DNA from 2 places in the Corynebacterium sp. NPDC060344 genome. Region 2 is predicted to be linked to the other one. Evidence: riboswitches for the same ligand, from Rfam matches in the RefSeq annotation. Region 2 holds a riboswitch; the other holds the start of a gene.
What was found. A riboswitch is a leader RNA that binds a small molecule or an ion and turns the genes downstream of it on or off. The one in region 2 is predicted to bind cyclic di-AMP.
Positions count from the first base shown of each region.

Region 1: it holds a riboswitch for cyclic di-AMP, as region 2 does, so the genes downstream of both, ACFWGD_RS03675 (C40 family peptidase) here and ACFWGD_RS12035 (transglycosylase family protein) in region 2, are expected to answer to the same signal.

Region 1 covers NZ_JBHXCS010000002.1:193,945-201,870, reverse strand. Annotated here, with positions in the region: gene ACFWGD_RS03680 (DEDD exonuclease domain-containing protein) at 1-1,474, opposite strand, end outside; cyclic di-AMP (ydaO/yuaA leader) riboswitch at 1,858-2,015, shown strand; gene ACFWGD_RS03675 (C40 family peptidase) at 2,032-2,631, shown strand; gene ACFWGD_RS03670 (NlpC/P60 family protein) at 3,008-4,039, shown strand; gene ACFWGD_RS03665 (glycosyltransferase family 4 protein) at 4,080-5,258, shown strand; gene ACFWGD_RS03660 (SRPBCC family protein) at 5,270-5,710, shown strand; gene ACFWGD_RS03655 (hypothetical protein) at 5,707-6,741, shown strand; gene ACFWGD_RS03650 (ROK family protein) at 6,795-7,766, shown strand.
Region 2 covers NZ_JBHXCS010000013.1:4,190-12,115, forward strand. Annotated here, with positions in the region: gene ACFWGD_RS12020 (DNA repair helicase XPB) at 1-774, opposite strand, end outside; gene ACFWGD_RS12025 (helicase-associated domain-containing protein) at 869-3,286, opposite strand; gene ACFWGD_RS12030 (hypothetical protein) at 3,352-3,543, shown strand; gene ACFWGD_RS12035 (transglycosylase family protein) at 3,772-4,446, opposite strand; cyclic di-AMP (ydaO/yuaA leader) riboswitch at 4,466-4,645, opposite strand; gene ACFWGD_RS12040 (cold-shock protein) at 5,026-5,433, shown strand; gene ACFWGD_RS12045 (DUF2771 family protein) at 5,468-6,004, opposite strand; gene ACFWGD_RS12050 (glutaminyl-peptide cyclotransferase) at 6,075-6,971, opposite strand; gene ACFWGD_RS12055 (DUF3027 domain-containing protein) at 6,987-7,721, shown strand; gene ACFWGD_RS12060 (NCS2 family permease) at 7,843-7,926, shown strand, end outside.

The DNA.
Region 1 (7,926 bases), on a different contig from region 2:
GCAACTCGTGGGGATTGGCCCCGCGGTAGGGGCCATCGCCGGGGATGACCGTCTCGGCCGACTGCGACAACAGCCCCGCGATGTGCGCCGCGTCGGCCCCGCGCGGCGACCGGCCCGCCGCGGCGAGCCGGCCGTGGCGGACGACGGCCAGGTTCCAGCCGCCGCGGCCATCGGGAAACGCCGCCTGCAACTGCGGGACGGCGGCGAGGGCGCCGAGGCGCTGCCGCGAATCGAGCGCGAGGATCAGATCCGCCGTGATGTCGCGCAAGAACGCCGCCCGGCGATACCGGCCTTCCTCGGACGCCGCCGTCACGTCGGCGATGAGCCGCTCGATGAGCGAGGCGCCGCCCGCACGGAGTTCTTCGGCGATGGTCGGGAACGAGTCGGCGTCGAGGTCCAGCGTCTCCTTCGTCGACTGGGCGGCGTTGCGCGTGCGGAATGGCCCGATCGCGTCGTCGCCGTCCGCGACCCGGGAGACCTTCGGCCCGCCCTTTTTCGCCGGAGGGTTGAGGTACCATCCGCGGCCCGGTTCCTTGCGCTGCCGGTTGTACGGGGGACGCGCCGCGGCGAGCAGGCGGGCCTCGCGGACCTCGGCCTCCATCCCGTGGGCGCATTCGGCCATGTCGACGGACTCGGCGAGCATGACCATTTCCTTCATGCGCCGCCGCGGATCGGCCCCGGTGAAGTACTGCAGCAGCCTGCGGCGCAAGTCCACCGCGGTTCCTATATATAAGGGCTCGCCCGCGGCGCCCCGGAACACGTAGACGCCGGGGGCGTGGGGCGCGTCGGCGATGAGGGTCTTCTTCTCGCGCAGCGCCGGGTCGACGTCGGGGGAGAAGTGCTCGAGTTCGCCGACGGTGCCCACGGAATGGCCGGCGAGCCGCTCGATGAGGAAGTGGAGGACGTCGACCGTCGCCGCCGCATCGTCGAGCGCGCGGTGGTTCGGGGTCACCTCCGCCCCGACGTAGCGGGCCAGGTCTCCGAGCCGGAAACTGCCCGTGCGCTTGCGGTCCAGCAGGCGCCGGGCGAGCTGCAGCGTGTCGACGACCGTCGGCGCCGGCCACCGCAGCCCCAGCTGCTCGCACGACGCCCGGAGGAAACCGATGTCGAACGACGCGTTGTGGGCCACCCACACCGCACCGCGGGCGAATTCGAGGAACCGGGGCAGCACCGTGCCCAGCTGCGGCGCGCCGTCGAGGTCGGCGTCCTTGATGCCGGTCAACTCCGTGATGAAGGAGGGCAGCGGCATCCCGGGGTCGATGAGCTCGCTGAACCGGCCCTCCTCGACCCCGCCGCGCACGCGCACGGCGCCGATCTCGATGATGTGGTCGTCCCCGGCGCGCATGCCGGTGGTCTCCAGGTCGACGACCACGAACGTCGTCTCGCCGAGCCCCAGCTCCTCGGGCACCCGGCCCGCGCCATCGCCGGGGGAGGCGTCGGCGAAGGAGAGCTGGAGGGGGTCGGCGTCGGTCACCCGCCCGATTCTAGGCTTTGCGACGGATCGACCGTGAACACTGTGGCCGGTGTGAAAGTTGAGCCGTCAACGGTAGTGGAATCACAAAATGTGACGCGTTTCACATAACTGTGGATTCAGTACCTTCGCCCCTCGAAGGGGCCGTCGTAACGCGTGACGGCGAAGTGTCGCAAACCTGCAGGTCTCGGTTGGGTCTCGGCGCGTGACACTGAAAACGTTCACATCGGCGCCGCTTCATAACGGACCGGTAACAGATTGGGGTGCATGCCGATAACGGAGCGATTTCGAAACGGTCTTGGCGCGTCGGCTGGACAAGATCCGTGCCCATTTCGTAATCTTGCCGAGACATTGAAGCGGGGTCCTCCAAGAGGTGCCGCTCATGGCAGGAAACCAAGCCTAATCGGCGCCCGCGAGGACGCCGAACCGGGGACCCACTCCTTTCACTGGGGTGAATCCCACCGGCGAGAGCCGGAGGGTAGGGAGAACTTCCATTGCTCCCGAACCCGTCAGCTAACCCGGTCGGCACGAAACTGGAAGAGAACACGGAGTTTTTCATCATGGGTAAGCACCAGCGCCGTTCCAACATCGCCCGCAACGCCGCCGCCTTCGGCGCCACCGTCGCCGGCATCACCGCCCTGACCGCGCCGACCGCCTCGGCCGCGCCGGTCGCCATCCCGGGCGTCGGTTCCATCGACGTCCCGGGCGTCGAGAACATCCAGGGCATCGCCGACGCCATCCCGGGTGCCGCGCAGGGCATCGAGTCGATCACCGATCGCTCCACCGCCTTCGCCCCGGCCGCCGCGCCGGTCGTCTCCACCGGCCAGAAGATCGTCGACGCCGCGCGCTCGCAGATCGGCACCCCGTACGTGTGGGGCGGCACCCAGCCCGGCGGCTTCGACTGCTCCGGCCTGACCTCCTGGTCCTACGCGCAGGTCGGCAAGTCCATCCCGCGCACCTCGCAGGCCCAGGCCAACGGCGGCCAGTCGGTCGGCATGGCCGGCAAGCAGCTCGGCGACATCGTCGTGTTCTACCCGGGCGCCACCCACGTGGGCATCTTCTCGGGCGGCAACAACGTCATCCACGCGCCGCAGGCCGGCCAGAACGTTCACGAGGCCAGCATCGACTACATGCCGGTCCACTCCGTCGTCCGCTTCTAACCAGCGCTCGACACTCCTGCCATGACGGGCGGGGCCACGGGAATTCTCCCGGGCCCCGCCTCATGGCTTTTGCGGGGCGCGGCTTCTGGGCGCCGGGTTCCCGCGGGGCGTGGCTTTCGCGGACCGTGACGATTGCGGAACCCGTGTCACCCGGGGGTACCTGTCGGTCACTTCCGTCACAGCTGACCTCACGTTTCACGTCCCGTGCAGAATGTTCGCGGAATCACTCCCAAGTGATTCGCCCGGCGCCCGGGCGGTTGTTAAAGTTCATCGCGACAATGCCCATCCGACCAGGGCATGCAGCAGATTCCCCGGCCCGCGCCACCGCGCGAGGAACCGGATCCGGAATCCCGGTTTCGAAAGGCCATCCCGCACCGTGCAGCACCGCAGGACCCATCTCCGTCGTTTGATCGCCTCCACGACCGTGGCGGCGACCCTCTCCGCTTCGGCGGCCATCGTCCCGTCCGCCGTGGCGCAGGAGCTCACGGCCGACGCCATCATCGCGGACCTGGAGAAGCTCTCCCGGGAGACCGAGGAGAATTCGCAGGAGGTCCTGCGGCTGGACGGCGACGTCGTCAAGCAAGAGGAACTCGTGCTCAAGCTGCAGGGCGAGGTCGAGCAGGCGACCCGCCTGGCGGAGGAGTCCCGCGGCGAGCTGGACCGCCACCGCGACGACATTTCGCGGTTCGCCCGCCAGCGCATGCGCGGCGACGTCGTCGACCCGATCACCGCCGTCATCGGTTCGAGCGACGCCCAGGATGCGCTGGACCGGTCCTCCTACGTCAACCGCCTGTCGCGCGACAAGGAGGGCACGCTGTCGGAGGTGGCCAAGCGCCAGCGCGAGGCGGCCGACGGTTTCGCCCGCGCGGCGTCGGCCCGTGCGGTCGCCGGCGTGCAGCTGGGCGCCCTGGAGCGCCAGCGCGGTGAGCTGGAGAAGAAGTCCGGCGAGCTGGAGCGCCGCACGCAGGAGGTCCGCGACCGCGTCGATTCGCTGTCGCCGGACGAGCTGGCCGCCTGGCGCGCTAAGGACAACCCGATCACCGATGGCCTGGGCATGCTGCTCGGCTCCTCGGGCGCGGTCGACGCCGCGATGACCAAGGTCGGCTCCCCGTACTCGTGGGGCGCCGCCGGCCCCGACGCGTTCGACTGCTCGGGCCTGATGTACTGGGCGTACCAGCAGCTGGGCAAGTCCATCCCGCGCACGTCGCAGGCGCAGCTCGCGGGCGGCACGCCGGTGAGCCGCGATCAGCTGCAGCCGGGTGACCTCATCGGCTTCTACGAGGGCATCACGCACGTGGGCATGTACGTGGGCAACGGCATGATCATCCACGCCTCGACGTACGGCGTGCCGGTGCAGGTCGTCCCGATCGAGCAGGGCGGCCCCTACCAGGGCGCCGTCCGTTACTGACCGGCTGCGGCGGGGATGGCTGTAGTTGGGGCGGACGCCCGTGCTTGACGACGCCCACCGCGGCACCCACGGCCGCGTCCTCCTGATCACCAACGACTTCCCGCCCCGCCAGGGCGGCATCGAGTCGTACCTGAGGGACTTCTGCGGCACGCTCGATCCGTCGTCGCTGACGGTGCTGGCGTCGACGCGGATTCCCGGCGAGGCCACCCGCGACCACGATGCGGCGCTGCCGTACCGGGTCCACCGCCTGCGCGATCGGGTCCTGCTGCCGTTGCCGCACGTGGCGCGGGCGGCGGCGAAGATCATCGCCGACGAGGACATCGACGTCGTGTGGTTCGGCGCGGCGGCCCCGATGGGGCTGTTGGCGCGCGCGTGCCGAAGGGCGGGGGCACGGCGGATCATCTCCACCACGCACGGCCACGAGGTCGGCTGGTCCATGCTGCCCGTGTCGCGGCGCGCCCTGCGGATCATCGGCGACGGTTCCGACGTGGTCACCTACATTTCCTCGTACACCCGCAACCGGTTCGCCGCCGCCTTCGGCCCCCGCACGGCCTTCGAGCGCCTGCCGTCGGGCGTCGACGTCGAACGCTTCCGGCCTGACGCGGAAGCGGGCGCCCGGATCCGCGCGCGCCACGGCATCGCCGCCGATCAGCCGCTGATCGTGTGCATTTCCCGCCTGGTGGCGCGCAAGGGGCAGGACTCGCTCATCGCGGCCATGCCGGCGGTCGCCGAAGCACTGCCGGAGGCCCGCCTCATGATCGTCGGCGCCGGCCCGTACCGGGAGAAGCTCGACGCGATGGCCGAGGCTTCCGGCGTGGACGACCGCATCATCTTCACCGGCCCGGTGCCCTTCGGCGAGCTGCCGGACCACTACAATGCCGCCACCGTCTTCGCCATGCCCGCCCGCACCCGCGGCCGCGGCCTCGACGTCGAGGGGCTGGGCATCGTGTACCTGGAGGCCCAGGCCTGCGGCGTGCCCGTCATCGCCGGCGACTCCGGCGGCGCGCCGGAAACCGTCGTCGACGGCGTCACCGGCCTGGTGGTCTCCGGCCGCGACACCCGCGCCCTGGCCGGGGCGATCACGTCGATCTGCTCCGACGGCGAACGCGCGCGGGAGATGGGGGAGCGTGGGCGGCGGCACGTCGTCAAGCATTGGACCTGGGAGGTCATGGGCGCCCGCCTGCGCAAGATCCTCGCAGGCGCCGCGCCCCGCGGGTAATCTCGGAGGGCATGAGCGACCGAACGCAGGGACAGATCCTGATCAACGCCCCTCGGGAGCGGATCCTCGACGTCGTCGGCGACGTTCCCGCCTACCCGGAATGGGCGACGGGCACCACCGCCGCGGAAGTCACCGAGGAAGGCGACCGCCCGCTGCGGCCGGCGCGCGCGAAGTTCACCCTGGAAACCGTGCTCAAGGACGTCTACGAGCTGGCCTACGACTGGACCGCCGACGGCGTGAGCTGGTCGCTGCTGTCGTCGCAGCTGCAGAAGTCGCAGTCGGGCCGCTACGTCCTGTCCGACGCCGACGACGGTGCGACGAAGGTGCTCTACGAGCTGGAGATCGTCACCGCCGTGCCCATGCTGGGGATGCTGCGGCGCAAGGCGGAGCACCGCATCGTGGACACGGCGCTGAAGTCGCTGAAGCGCCGCGTCGAGGGCCTGCCTGAGTGACCCCCGACGCCGCGCCGCCGACCCCGCGCCACCCCGTGTACCTGGTGCCGGGGCATCCGGGCGACCGCGCGGCCGAGGCTTTCCTGCCCGCTGGCCTGCAGTGGGCCGAAGCCGGGCCCGATCCCGTCGCCGACGCCGTCGGCCTGTTGCGCGGCATGGACGCCGATGCGTCGGCGCTGGATGCGCTGACCGGTTTCGCCGGCCTGGAGCGCCTGCTGGTGTGGGCGAAGGCGCAGACGATGGCGGGCGTCGGCCCGGTGGGCGTGCGCTTCGGCCCGACGCCGGACCGCCAGCTGTCGTGGCTGCGCAGGGTGCAGGGCCCGGCGGAGCTATCGGACATGCTCGACCTGATCAATCCCCGCGTCGACCGCCACCGGTCCATGCCCGACGTCTTCGGCGACCGCGCCCGGCGGGCCCGGCTGCTGGAGTCCCTGTGGTCATGGGGGCATTCGTGGCAGCGGTTCGTCGACTCCGGCGGCGTGCACCTGCGCGCCGACGGGCCGGTGGATCCGCGCGTGTCCAGCGTCGCCCGGTGGATCGGGGTGGGCATTGAGGAAGGTGCGGAGGGGGGCGTGGAGGTGGCCGCCGGCGAGCCCACCGACGTGGCTACGCCTGCGCCGCTCCCGCGCCTGACTCTCGCGGACCTCGGCGCCGGCGGCGATGGCGCGCCCCGCTACCGCATGCGCGTCCACGCGCCCCTGCACCTGGCGTTCCCGGACTTCGGCGATTCGGGGGAGGTCGCCGAAACCGACGTGGGGGCGGCGGCGGGTGCTACGGGGGTCCGTCGTCAAGCTTTTGTGCTTGACGACGGCGCCGACCCCGGCGACTTCCCCGAATCCACCGTCCGCGTCGACGCATCGCCGAGGGGAGTGGTGGTGCAGGTCGCGGGGTTCGCGAAGCGGTTCGGCGCGCCCTCGATCTTCGGGGTGTGCGCGATGGAAAAGGTGCGCGTGGCGGCTCCGGATACGTGGGCCGGCGGCTGGGGGGATATTCTTGTTTGGTTCCGCGCCGACCCGGCGCGACTGCCCTGAGGGGACGAACCCACCGGTTCGCCCCGCTGACCCACCCGACCAGGAGCCCCCACGTGACGACGCCGCCCGACACCGCGCCCGCGGGGCCGACCATCAGCTTCGACATCGGCGGCACGAATCTGCGCGCGGCCGTGGTGACGGCGCAGGGGCGGGTGATCGACCGGATGCAGCGGTCGTCGAACGGGACGGCCGAGGCGCTCGAGGACGGCATCGCGGAGATGACCGGCGAGCTGCTGCGCGACCATCCCGATGCCGTGGGCGTGGGGCTGGCCGTGGCCGGGTTCCTCGATTCCGAGCGGCGCGTGGTGCGGTTCGCGCCCCATTTGCCGTGGCGCGACGCCGATGTCGCGGCGCGGCTGGGGGAGCGCCTCGACCTGCCGGTGACCCTGGAGCATGACGCGAACTCGGCGGCGTGGGGCGAGTACCGCTTCGGTGCCGCGCGCGGTGCCCGCGATTGGGTGCTCTTCGCGCTGGGCACCGGCATCGGCGGCGCGATGATGAGCGGCGGCCAGATCTACCGCGGCGCGTACGGCACCGCACCCGAGTTCGGCCACCTCACCGTCGTGCCTGGCGGGCGGCCGTGCTCGTGCGGCAAGCGCGGCTGCCTGGAGCGGTACTGCTCGGGCACGGCTCTGGCGGCGACGGCGCGGGAGCTGGCGACGACCAAGCGTTTCCCGGGGCCGCTGGCGCGGGCGTGCATCGACGGTACCGCCACCGGCTCCGACGTCATGCTCGCCGCGCAGACCGGCGATCCGCTGGCGGTGGCGGCCGTGGGGGACTTCGCCGACTGGCTCGGGCGGGCACTTGCGCTGGTGGCCGACGTGTTCGACCCGGAGCTCATCGTCATCGGCGGCGGCGTCGCCCAGGCCGCCGACCAGTACCTGGAACGCGCCCGCGCCGTGTTCGCCTCCGAGATCACCGGCGCCGGGCACCGGCCCACCGCCCGCATCGAGATCGGCCGGCTGGGCGCGGATGCCGGGATGATCGGCGCGGCCGACCTCGCCCGCGCCGACGCCCTCGGCTGACGCGTTGGGGTGACGCGCTGGGCCAACTTCGCCCGCACCGAGGGGCTCGAATACCGCGCCGTCCTGATCACGTGTCGCCGGATGGTTTGACGGGGCCGATCTGCTGCGCGTGGACGTTGTCAAGCGAGGTCCTTATCCGACGAATGCAGCCACTGGCCGG
Region 2 (7,926 bases):
CTCGCCGATCTCGTCCTCGGTCAGCGAGGTGCGGCGCAGCAGCTCGTCGCGCCACTGGCGGCCGGCGACGGTGTTGGTCACCAGGATCAGGGTGGTGCGGTTGGCGTCGACCATCGCGGCCGCGCCGACGATGGTCTTGCCCGCGCCGCAGGGCAGGACCACCACGCCGGAGCCGCCGTCGCGGAAGGAATCGGCGGCGTGGCGCTGGTAGTCGCGCAGCTCCCACGCGTCGTGCTCGCCGACCCACTCGATGTCGTGGGCCTCGCCGTCGACGTAGCCGGCGGTGTCGCCCGCCGGCCAGCCGACCTTGAGCAGCTCCTGCTTGATGCGCCCGCGCTCGGAGGGGTGGACCGTCCACGTGTCGGCGTCGATCTCCTCGCCGAGCATCGGGCGGATCTTCTTGTGGCGGGTGATCTCCGCCAGCACCGCCGGGTCCTTCGACTCGAGCACCAGGCCGTGAGCGGGGTGCTTGGACAGCGTCAGCCGCCCGTAGCGGTCCATGGTCTCCGCGACGTCGATGAGCAGCGCCTGCGGCACCGGGAAGCGCGAGTACTTCTCCAGCACGTCGACGACCTGCTCGGCGTCGTGGCCGGCGGCGCGGGCGTTCCACAGGGCCAGCGGCGTGATCCGGTAGGTGTGGATGTGCTCCGGGGCCCGCTCCAGCTCGGCGAAGGGGGCCAGCGCCGCGCGGGCGGCGTCCGCGTCGGCGTGGTCGATCTCGAGGAGGACCGTCTTGTCGGACTGGACGATGAGGGGGCCGTCGCCGAAGGACATGGGGCATCACCACTGCTTCCGGTTGGGGAAAAGACTCGCGTGCGGCCCGCCCGGGGCCGAAACGCGCCAAAACCCCATTATGACGCGGTGGGCGTCATGCGTCGAGGACGACCTCCGTCACGCGGTGCAGCAGGAAGCGCAGCACCTGGCCCGTCGCGGGGTCGACCGCGTCGACCTGGCCGCCCGACACCGTCACCGGGCGCACGCGCCTGCGGCCGGCCCGGCCGTTGCGGTCGACGAACCCGATGGTCACGTCGAGCCCGGAGCGGGCGGCGCGGTGCAGCAGCGCCTGGGCGGCCGCGCCGGTGGCGGGGTCGTCGTCCATGCCGATGCGCGTGCCGTCGCCGGTGTCCGCAGCCCGGTCGCCGGCCTGGATGGATTGCAGCGCCTGGCTGATCCGGCCGTCGTCGGCGCGGGCGGGCGCGGCCGGGCGGCGCGGGGCCTCCGGCACCCGGAACCGCTCCGGGCGCAGGTCGAGTGCGGCGCCCAGCGGATCCTCGGCGATGGCCGACAGCCCGGCGTCGCGCAGGGCGGCGATCATCGCCGGCGGGGTGGCCTGGCAGATCGCGACGGTGTCCGCCAACCGGCGCAGGCCGAGGCGCTCGGCCACCGGATCCGCCAGCACCTGCGCCAGCAGCGCCGGGTCCTCGCACCGCAGGTACGCCGCCGCCGGGCCGCCGCGCAACCGGCCGTGGCGGCGGGCGACGTCGTCGATGAGGTAGGTCACCGACTGCGGCACCTCGCCCATCGCGCGGTCGGACAGGAACCCGTGGAGGTCGGCCGCCGACGTCCCGGCGTCGAGCGCGCGGCGCACCGACTCCTCCGAGATGCGGTGGACGCTGGCCAGGCCGGGCGATTCCAGATCGGTGAAGGACTCCAGCGTCTCCAGGAACGCGCCGTCGGCCGGCCCCGGCACCAGCAGCGTCAGGTCGGCCTGCACGATGAACTGCGTCGCCGGCGCCGGCAATGAGGAGGCCAGGGCGCCGGCCAGATCGCCGTCGTCGTGAAGCTCCCCGACCTTGCCCACCGCCGCCCTGCCCGCCGCGGACGCCCCGGCCCCGATGACGGACCCGGCGCCACCGCCGGCCGGCACCGCCAGGCCCAGCACGGCGAACTCGGAGAGGATCTCGGCCAGGACGTCGTCGGGGCAATGCGACGACGCGATCGGGGCGCGGGCGTTGAACCGCGCGCGGACGTCCGGGATGCCGGAACCGGGGGAGGTGCCCTCGCACAGCAGGCGCAGCACGCGCATCCGCAGCTCCGGGGCGCCGGCGCGCCGGGCGTCGGGGGACAGCAGGGCCAGCGGCTTGCCGGTCGGGCCATCGGCGCCGACCAGCCACGGGGCCTCCTCGGACGCGAGCCAGCCGACGATGAGGCGGGCCCAGCGCTGCGCGGCGCCGTCCTCGAGGAACCCGTCGGCCACCGAGGTCGGCGCGAGGTAGTCGCCCCCGGAATCGTCCTCCGGCAGCGGGCGCGGGGTGCCCACGTGGATCAGGCCGGCCGCCGACGCGATGGCGATGACGCGGGCGAGCTCCAGGTCGCCGATGCCCAGGGCGTCGACGAGGCGGCGATGTTCGCGCACTCCGACGGTGCCGTCCTTGAGCGTGGGCACGGCCCGCTCGCCGAGCAGCTCCAGCAGGGCGCGGACGGTGCGCAGCAGTTCCAGCGCCGCGCCGGCGGCGGCACCGTCGGGGTCGCGCAGCTCCACCGCGTCGGCCGGCCCGGGCCGCAGCACCGGCGGCCCGTCCGGGGGCACCGACCCGCGCAGCAGGGCGCGGACGCGGCCCGGCAGCCGCACCGTCGATTCGTCGATGCGCTCCAGCAGCCCCGCGGCGATGAGGCGCGGCACGGGCAGCGCGGGGTCGGCGCCGGGCGCGGCGTCGCGGGTGGTGCCCAGCCCGCCGGCGTCGGCCAGGGTGCCCAGCAGCTTGCGCTGGCGATCATCGGCGCCGGCCAGCGCCTCCCGCAGCTCGGCGCCGGTCGGCTCGCCGGGGCGCGGGATCAGGCGCCACCCGGCGGGCAGCGCGGCGACGACCTCGTCGGCCACGAGCAGATGGTCGACCCATTCCCCGGGCGTCTTTCCGGGCGTCTTGCGCGCCGAGCGCCCGGAAAACGCCCCCGCGCCGCCGGGCCCGTCGCCGTGGATGAGGGCCGATCGCCGCAGCTCGTCGAGGGCCTCGCGCGCGTGCGCGATCGTCGGCCGGTCCTTCGCGGGCACGCCGGCCGCCGACAGGTCCTCGCGGAGCTTGTCGACGACGCCGGCCGCCGCCACCGGTTCGGCGTCCCCGCCCAGATCGATCGCGGCTTCGAGCAGCGCCAGCCCCAGGGCGTCGACGTCGGACAGTGCCCGCTGCACGGACGATCGCAGCTGCAGTCGACCGGCCAGCGCGTCGGAGGACCGGGGCGGCGGCGACAGCGCATCGGGGCGGCGGCGCAGGACGTCGGCGAGGAAACCGTCGGAACGGGCCGCCAGCCATCGGCGAAACGGGGGGAAGGGGGTGGCGTGGGTCATGTCGGTTCCCACATTAGCCGGGGCGAAAGGTGACTGGCGTCGCCGTTTCTGAGATAATGATGAGCATGGCTAACGTTCAGAAGAAGAACCAGTACGTCGATCCGGGCTGGCCGCAGGACCTCGCCCCGGGCGAGCACCCCGTCACCGAAATCGTCGCCCGCCACGCCGGCGCCGACTCGCCCTACGGCGACACGACGTTCCCGGTTCCGGTGGAGACCCTGCATTACGTCCACCCGACCACGGTCATCAACAAGTAGGCCCGGGGCCCCGAACTTCAGGTCCGAGCCCGATGGTCACCCGGCGTCGACGGGTGCCCATCGGGCATTGGCCATGCCCGGGCATGGGGCTCTTCCAGTTGGCGCCCCACTTCTCCCGAATACGAAAAACCCGCCTCCGGTCACGCCGGAAGGCGGGTTTTTTCGTGGCTCCGTGGTGTCGGAGCCCGGGACTCGAGCCCGGTGGGCCCGGTCGCGGGGAGAGCGTGCTTAGACGAAGGACGGGACGCCCGGGATGGACGGCACGCTGGCCAGCAGCTTCTCCAGGATCTCGTTGTACTGGCCGGTGACCTCGGTCGGCAGGGCGACGCCCTGGGCGGAGGCGATGGCGCGGGCATCGGTGAGAACCTCGTTGAGGTCCGCGATGGTGCGGGCGGCCTGCAGGTCGGCGACGATGCCCTGGATGGTGGCGGCGTCGAGCGACGGGGCGGCGGCCGGGGCCTGGGCCTGCTCGCCCTGCGGGGCGGCGTAGTTCACGCCGGCGCCGGCGGAGCTCGGGTGCGGGCGGTCGGTCGGGCCGGAGCTCAGGCCCAGCTTGGCGGAGCAGGCCGGCCAGGCGCCCCAGCCCTGCTGCGCGAGGACCTTCTCGGCGACGTAGATCTGCTCTTCGCGGGTGGCCTGGTCGGCGGTCGGGGCGAACTCGCCGCCGCCGAAGCCGTTCCAGGTGCCGGCGGCGAACTGCAGGCCGCCGTAGTAGCCGTTGCCGGTGTTGATGGACCAGTTGCCGCCGGACTCGCACTCCGCCAGGCGATCCCAGTCGGAATCCGGGGCGGCGGTGGCGGTCGGGGCGGCCATGGCGGCGCCGGCGCCGAGGATGGCGCCGGTCAGGGCGACCTTGGCGGAGGTGGAGATGAAGCTGCGGTTCTTGGTGGCGTGACGGGCCATGGTGGTGGTTTCCCTCTCGTTGATTTCGGTGATTCGCCGTCGGGGTTAGCTGTCGGGTTCGGGCGGAAGGGATGCCCGGCGGACGTGGTGGTCCGGCTTCACCCCAGGGAGGTGGGCGCCGATGTGGCGCTTTCCCGGCCGGCTTGCGCCGGTGGTTTCCCCGACCCCGTCTCGATCAGGATGTTGTCCATGAAGTTTTCGCTGGCCTCGGGTCTCCGTGGTGCCGTCCCGGACGGGGTTGGGCGAGGGGCGGCGGAGGTGCCGTGGTGCGTCGTTTGCGTACGGTAGCGGTCGGTAACGGAATAGTCACGTTAACCGGACTGGCGGGGTGGCGGCGGTTTTTCGTCGAAAAGCAGGTGCTTTACGACGTTTTGGCTGGTCAACCCATATGATGTGGGGCATGTTGCGGATGGGGAAGAACTGAAATGTGACCAAGGTCACGTTATCATGCCGTGATCTTCGGGGGTTGATCGGCCGTGGGCTATACTTCGTTGTTTCACTTCATGTTCCGTTCCGCCCGCTCAGCCGCCCCGCGGTGACCGCGGGGGGACGGAGAGAACCGAGAGGAAGGTGGCCCCGGTGCCCATCGGCAAGGTCAAGTGGTACGACAAGGATCGCGGCTTCGGATTCGTGTCCAACCCCGGCGGGGACGACGTCTACGTCGGCCATGCCGTGCTGCCGGAGGGCGTCGAGGAACTGGCCAAGGGCCAGCGCATCGAATACGACTACGCCGACGGCCGCCCGGGCCCGCAGGCGCTGCACATCACCGTGCTCGAGGAGGCCCCGCGCTCCGGCCGCGCCGGCGCCGGCCGCCGCCCCGCCAAGCGCCACTCGCCCGAGGACCTCAACGGCATGATCTCCGACATGATCTCCATGCTCGAGTCCACCGTCCAGCGCGACCTGCGCTCCGGCCGGTACCCCGACCGCAAGCACGGCCACCAGATGGCCGAGGTCATGCGCGCCGTGGCCCGCGAACTGGACCACTGAGGCGCTGAGTTACTGAGGCGGAACTGGAGCCGAGTTACTCCCGGCCGGCGTCGTTGACGATGGACCAGGTGACGCCGTAGGCGACCTCTTCGCCGGCGTCATCGGAGCCGACGACCGTGGACGACACCTCGACGACGCCCAGCGGCGTGCGCTCGCCGTTGACCGACGCCGAGCCCGCGATGGTCTCCGTCTTCGATTCGCCCGGCTCCTTGCGGTCGGCGGAGTTGACGGACTCGTCGGCGTAGAAGCGCTGCAGGGCCCACGTCACGGAGGACACCTCGTCGGGGACCTCGATCTCCGCGGTCTCCTCAAGTCCGATGGACACGTGCGCGGTGGCGGCGTCGTCGGTGGTGCACGCGTCCTCGCCGCGGTCGAAGATGTTGCAGACGCGGTAGGGGGAGACCTCGAGCTCCTCGCCGCCCACGCGCACCGTCATGGTCAGCGCGGCGGGGTCGTCGACGGCACCGTCGTTGGCGCGGTCGAGGACCAGGACCAGGCCCGTGATGAACAGCGCGACCGCGACGATCACGCCGATGATCCGCCAGGTCTTCTTATTCGCCTTCGCCGCCACGGGCCCGCTCCTTCGTCGTCGTCCGGCCGGCGCCGCCCGGCGCCCGAACCGCGGGCCAGTCTAACGGCGGCTAACCGGCGGGCGTGAACCGGACCTCGAACAAGGTGGGCCAGTACTTGCCGGTGACCAGGAAGTGGTCGGTGCCCGGGACGTGGGCGATGCCGTTGAACACGTCCGCGCGGGCGCGGGCCGCGGGATCGAGGGAATCGACCAGCGCCGTGGCATCGGCGAAGCCCGTGACCGCGCCGGTGGCGGGGTCGATGCGCACGATGTCGTTGGTCTGCCACCGGTTCGCCCACACTTCGGGGCCGTCCGGGCCGTCGACGCACTCGAGTTCGTTGAGGTTGCCCACCGTCACCTCGCCGGCGGTGACGTCGACCCGGCCGGTTTCGGCGAAGGTCGCGGGATCGCGGAAGGTCAGCGTGTGCGAGCCGTCGGACATGACCAGGCGGTCGCCCTGGGCGCACAGGCCCCAGCCCTCGCCCTCGTATTCGGCGCGGCCGGTCTCCTCCAGCGTCACGGCGTCGCGGGCGAACGCCACGCCCTTCTGCCACGTCAACTGCCACACCACGTCGCCGGCGCGCGTGATGCCCTCGCCGAAGAATTCCTTCGGCAGGTCGTGCCGGTCCTGCGCCGGCGAGCCCGCCCGCCAGTCCGGCACGCGCCAGATCGCCGACTCGCCCCACTGGCCGGTGCCCACGAGCAGCGACCCGTCGTCGTCGATCTCCAGGCCCTGCGTGAAGGCGCGGTCGTCGAACGGGTGCTCCGCGACGACCTCGATGCCCAGCTCGGGGATCCCGGCGGCCTCGGCCACGCTCCCGCCCCGGTCGGCGCCGGCGGTGTTCTCCACGGGCACGGGGGAGGGGGATCCCGCCGGGGCGTCGTCAAGCGACCCACCGGAACAGCCCGCGAGGAGGAACACGGACGACAGGAGGCCGGCGGAGGCGGCCTTCGCGCTGAGCTTCATGCACCCCACTCTAGAATGGCCCGTGTGACAGACAACCGACGCCGCCGTTCCCGCAATCGCCGCCGCTCCCGCGGCCCCCTGTTGGGCGACCGGGCCGTCGGCATCGCCCGCGCCGCCGTCGACGACATGGACGAGGGCCCCGCGGGCGGCCACGTCGGCGTCAACGTCACCCACCCGGGGGTGGCCGTGCACAACTTCGCCGCGGAGCTGCCGGGCTACCGGGGATGGGAATGGCACGTGGTGCTGGCGTGCGCGCCGGGCACCGACCACATCACCGTCAGCGAAGTCGCCCTGGTCCCCGGCGACAGCGCACTGCGCGCGCCCGCCTGGGTGCCGTACGAGGAGCGCCTGCGCCCCGGCGACCTCGGCCCGCGCGACCTGCTGCCGCCCGCGTCCGACGATCCCCGCTTGACGACGGCCGACGCGGAAGACCGTGAGCTCACCCCGGAAGGATTGCGCCTAACGGCGGAGCGCTGGACCGACGGCGACACCGGGCCGCACGGCGAATTCGCCGACGAGGCCCTGCGCCATTGCGGGACGTGCGCCTTCTTCGTGGCGCTGGAGGGGCCGCTGGGCGCCGACTTCGGCGCCTGCGTCAACGAGTGGGCCTTCGACGGCGACGTCGTCCACGTCGACCACGGGTGCGGCGCGCACTCGGCCACCCCGGAAGTCACCGGCGCGGGCGCGCCGGGCGGCGAGGCGTACGACGATCAGGAGATCGTCGAGCGGGCGGATCTGCGGGGGCACTGACCCGGTGGTCGCCCGTGTTGCCCGGCGGGGGCCGCGAGTGCGATTCTGAGAGGCGCATTAACGATCCCCGGCCGCCGCGCCCCATCGCGGCGGCCGCCCGTCAAGACTGGAGCGCACGCGCATGGCCGAATCCACGGTGGAGCCCGCAGACCATAAGGGGGCCGCTCGCGCAGAGCGCCGCGGCCCCGCATCCGCAATCGACCGC